One region of the Arthrobacter sp. Y3221159 genome, then DNA from elsewhere that is predicted to be linked to it. Evidence: predicted binding sites of a transcription regulator. Region 1 holds the regulator's gene; the other holds the start of a gene.
The links. The regulator HrcA, encoded in region 1, represses chaperone genes, less so after heat shock. The targets are predictions, from matches to a motif close to TTNGCACTCGNNNNNNNCGAGTGCNAA.

Region 1 (2,395 bases):
GCCGCCGTCATGGGAATGTTCAAGGTGGCGTGGAGGTCGTCCCCGTCCCGGACATAAGTGGGATCGTTGTTGACCCGGATCTCCACGTAGAGGTCGCCGGAAGGTCCACCGGCGGGTCCCGCCTCACCCTGCCCGGACAGCTGGATGCGTGTTCCGGTGGCGACGCCGGCAGGAACCTTGATGGTCAGTGAACGGCGGCTCCGGATGCGGCCCTGGCCGCTGCACTCGTTGCAGGGATCCTTGATGACGGTGCCGAATCCTTCGCAGCTGCCGCAGGGGGCAGCCGTCATGACCTGGCCGAGGATGGAACGGACTGCCCGTTGGACCTGGCCGCTGCCGCCGCAGATGTCGCAGCGCTCCGGATGAGTGCCGGGCTGGCAGCAGGAGCCTTCGCAGGTGGGGCAGGTGACCGCCGTATCCACCTCGAGCTTCTTGTTGACGCCAAACACGGCGTCACGGAGGTCGATCCGGACGCTGATGAGGGCGTCCTGGCCGCGTCGGACGCGTGAGGCCGGACCGGTGGAGCCGCCGGCACCGAAGAAGGTGTCGAAGATGTCCTGGAATGCGAAGCCCTGCCCGGCGTAGCTGCCGCCGCCGAACCCGTTGTCCGTGCCGTTCTCGTTGCCGGTGGTGTCGTAGACGCGCCGCTTCTGGGGGTCCGAGAGGACTTCGTACGCATGGGTCACTGCCTTGAAGCGGTCAGCGGCCTCCTCGCCCGGGTTGACGTCCGGGTGCAGGGTACGGGCCAGCTTGCGGTAGGCCTTTTTGATTTCTTCTCCGGTGGCCTCCGGTGAGACTCCAAGGACGTCGTAGTGGCTGCTCAAAGTTCGTATCTCTTCCTTGTTGACTGCATGCAGTGGGGGTGTCCTTCCGCGGACCGGCTGCCAGGGCAACCGGCGCCCCGCTCAGGGCCCCAGAATCCGGGATAGGTAGCGGGCAACAGCCCTGACGGCGGCCATAGTGGTGGGATAGTCCATGCGCGTGGGCCCCAGCACGCCTATTTTCGCTGCGCTGTCCGGACCGTAGCCGGTGGCCACCACGGAAGCTTCGGCAAGGCCGTCGTACGGGTTCTCACGCCCGATGCTGACTGCCACGCCACGGTGGTCCTGCGCCATTTCGCTCAGCAGGCGCAGCATCACCACCTGTTCCTCCAGGGCTTCCAGGACAGGTCCGATGCTGAGCGGGAAATCCACGTTGGACCGGGCAAGGTTCGCCGTGCCCGCCATGACCATGCGCTCCTCGCGGCTGCTGTGCGCCAGGAGCTCCAGCCCGTGGGCCAGTGCCTGCGCAGCCGGCCGCTGCGCCGGGCCGACGGCGGAGACGACGCCGGGCAGGGACTGCCCTAACTGGCCCAGCGGGGTTCCGGCGAGGGAACCGAGGAACTGGGTCCGGAGCGCGGCGAGGGCGTCGTCACCGAGGTCCTGGCCGACGTCGATGACCCGCTGCTCCACCTTGCCGCTGTTGGCGATCAAAACCACCAGCACTTTCCGCGGTGCCAGCAGGACGAATTCGATGTGGCGGATCAGGGCCCGGCTCAGATGGGGATACTGGACCACCGCCACCTGGTTGGTCAGTTGCGACAGCAGCCGGACGGTCCGGTCCAGGACATCATCGAGGTCGTCGGAGCCTTCGAGCAGCGACTGGATGGCGCGGCGTTCAGCCTGGGACAGCGGCTTCACAGCCGAGATCTGGTCAACGAACAGGCGGTAGCCCTTGTCCGTGGGAATCCTGCCCGCACTGGTGTGCGGTGCGGTGATGAGCCCTTCGTCTTCCAGGGCTGCCATGTCGTTGCGGATTGTTGCACTGGATACGCCGAGATGATGCCTTTCCACCAGCGCCTTGGAACCCACGGGCTCGCGGGAGTGGACGTAGTCCTCCACGATTGCCCGCAGCACTTCCAGTTTGCGTGGCTCGCTCACACTCCACCTCCAATCCAGGGTCAGGGCGGCAGCGCCACCCTGTGCAACAAACATCAGGGAAAACCATCAGGGTTAGCACTCGACATGCCTAAGTGCTAACAGTCTATTATGACTCGCCCCGTTGTTAGCATTGGTACCGCTCCGGGCGAAATTCCGGCGGCACTGATCTAGCGCTAGGCGGAGTCGATCCATGGATTACCAGAACTGGGGGCCCCGGGAGATGTCCGGCCCCGTCCGCACCCAACTTCCCGAAGTCCCCGTTGAACGCGGCATGGTCCTGGAGGACGTGCAGTCCGGGTGGGTTGGTGCCGTGACGCGGGTGGAAAAGTCAGGCGGCATGCACGTGGTGGCGCTGGAAGACCGGCGGGGAAAGTCACGGACGTTCCGGCTCGGCTTCGGCTTCCTCCTGGAGGGCCAGGCCATCCGCCTGATGCCGCCGGCACCGCGTGCCGCTGCCGGCGCCGGAGCCGGCAGGA
Region 2 (2,395 bases), on a different contig from region 1:
CTGGGAAACGCGGCCGGCGATCTGGTCGGCGTCGCCTGCACCCTCGACGATGGTGGTCTCGTCCTTGGTCACAACAACCTTGCGGGCCTTGCCCAGCAGCTCCAGGCCGGCGTTCTCCAGCTTCAGGCCGACTTCCTCGGAGATGACCTGGCCGCCGGTGAGCACGGCGATGTCGGCGAGCTGTGCCTTGCGGCGGTCACCGAAGCCCGGAGCCTTGACGGCGACGGACTTGAACGTGCCGCGGATCTTGTTGACGATCAGGGTGGCCAGGGCCTCGCCCTCGATGTCTTCGGCGATGATCAGCAGCGGCTTGTTGGACTGCATGACCTTTTCGAGGACAGCAACCAGTTCCTTGACGTTGGAGATCTTGGAGTTGACGATCAGGATGTACGGGTCCTCGAGGACCGTTTCCTGGCGCTCTGCGTCCGTGACGAAGTAAGCGGAGATGTAGCCCTTGTCGAAGCGCATGCCTTCGGTGAGTTCGAGCTCCAGGCCGAAGGTGTTGGATTCCTCGACCGTGATGACGCCTTCCTTGCCAACCTTGTCCAGGGCTTCGGCAATAAGCGCACCGATTTCGTCGTCGCCGGCGGAGATCGAGGCCGTGGCGGCGATCTCTTCCTTGGTTTCGATTTCCTTGGCGGAGTTCAGCAGCTCGGCGGTGACAGCGTCAACAGCCTTTTCGATGCCGCGCTTCAGGGACAGCGGGTCGGCGCCGGCGGCAACGTTGCGCAGGCCTTCCTTGACCAGGGCCTGGGCCAGCACGGTAGCGGTGGTGGTGCCGTCGCCTGCGACGTCATCCGTCTTCTTGGCAACTTCCTTGACCAGCTCGGCGCCGATCTTCTCGTAGGGATCGTCCAGCTCGATCTCCTTGGCGATGGAAACACCATCGTTGGTGATCGTGGGGGCGCCCCACTTCTTTTCGAGGACGACGTTGCGTCCACGCGGGCCGAGGGTGACCTTAACGGCGTCGGCGAGGGTGTTCAGGCCCCGCTCAAGGCCGCGGCGTGCCTCTTCATCAAATGCAATGATCTTGGCCATAACGGCAGTGGTCCTTTCGGGACGGTCGTTAAGAATGAACCTTCGCTGCAGTGCCCGCGACGGACGGTCCTTTGCCGGCGGCCTCTGTATGCCTCCGGGTGCGGACCTCACTCCAGTTAGGTGTTTCTTGGCTCCTAGCCCGATGCCGCGCACCGCCTGGTTGAAACAGGCCTTGCGTTAGCAGTCGGTACGTCAGAGTGCTAAGTCAATAATTAGCACTCCCTACGTGAGAGTGCAAGCGAAAGGCGATTGAAGCAGCGGCCGTCCGAGGAGTATTCGCTGACGGCGATCAGCGCGTCAGTTTCCGCTGCGCCCCGCTGTTTCGCTGCCGCTCGGTGCCGGCAGGTTGTCGGCACCATACGTGAAGACCCTGAAGTTCGCGGTGGTGATGTCTCCGTTGGCGTCGAACGCGACGGGGCCGGATTCGCCGTCGTAATTGATCTCATCACCCGCCGCCAGCCCCGTGACGCAGTCCTTGTAGGTGGAGCAGGCGGGAGCCTCGGCGGAAACGCCGGCAGCGCCGCCGGACACGTTGATGAGGTTGGCGGCGATGGAACGACCGGCGTCGTCCTGTGCCCGGGCCGCGGCCAGCGCCGCCAGGGTGACGGCGTCGTAGGCCTCGGCGGCGAAGGAAAGATCCTTCAATTGGCCGTCGACGGCGAGCAGCCGTTCCTGGAATCCGGCGGAGGGAAGCTGTCCGGGGACCACGGCACGGGCGCCCTCCAGTGCCTTGGCGCCCAGCTTGGACCCGTAACGGGCGAAGGCTCCATCGCTGAGGATGATGCGGGAGCCGGCGATCCCGGCACTGTCCAGTTCCGCGAGTGCGCCCTGGGCGCCTTCCCGGGCCACCAGGATCACGGCATCGGCACCGGCCTCCCTTGCCGCGCCGGCGGCCCGGCCCGCCTCCCCCGGAGGGAACTCCTCGGTTGCCGCAACGTCCAGTCCGGCCTGGCCCGCTGCTTCGGAAATGGCATCGGCGACGTCCTTGCCGTAGGCGCCTTCCTGGTACACCACGGAAACGGAGGCAGCACCGGCATTCTTCGCAAGCTTCAACAAGACGGGTGCCTGGGCGACGTCCGCGGCGGCCGTGCGGAAGTAGTAACCGCCGGAGTCCGCGCCGGTAAGTCCTGCAGCCGTGTTGGCCGGCGAGATCAGCGGTGTCCGGGCCCGGGAGAGAACATCAATGACAGCGGGTGCGTGGCTCGAATCGGTGGGTCCTACGACAACGTCTGCCTTGCCGGCCACCAGTGCATGTGCCTGTGCCGCGGCATCCTGGCCCGACTCGACCGGCAGGAGTTCCACCGGCCTGCCCTTGTGGCCGCCGGTCGCGTTGATCTCCCTGACCGCGAGCCTGGCC

Region 2: groL (chaperonin GroEL) is a predicted target of HrcA. The motif match lies at 1,216-1,242, and genes of this name have one in related genera.

The regions. Positions count from the first base shown of each region.
Region 1 covers NZ_JBNHFC010000019.1:24,510-26,904, reverse strand. Annotated here, with positions in the region: gene dnaJ (molecular chaperone DnaJ) at 1-824, opposite strand, end outside; gene hrcA (heat-inducible transcriptional repressor HrcA) at 906-1,919, opposite strand; gene AC5RT3_RS17260 (DUF3097 domain-containing protein) at 2,110-2,395, shown strand, end outside.
Region 2 covers NZ_JBNHFC010000012.1:8,528-10,922, reverse strand. Annotated here, with positions in the region: gene groL (chaperonin GroEL) at 1-1,038, opposite strand, end outside; gene AC5RT3_RS13340 (ABC transporter substrate-binding protein) at 1,336-2,395, opposite strand, start outside.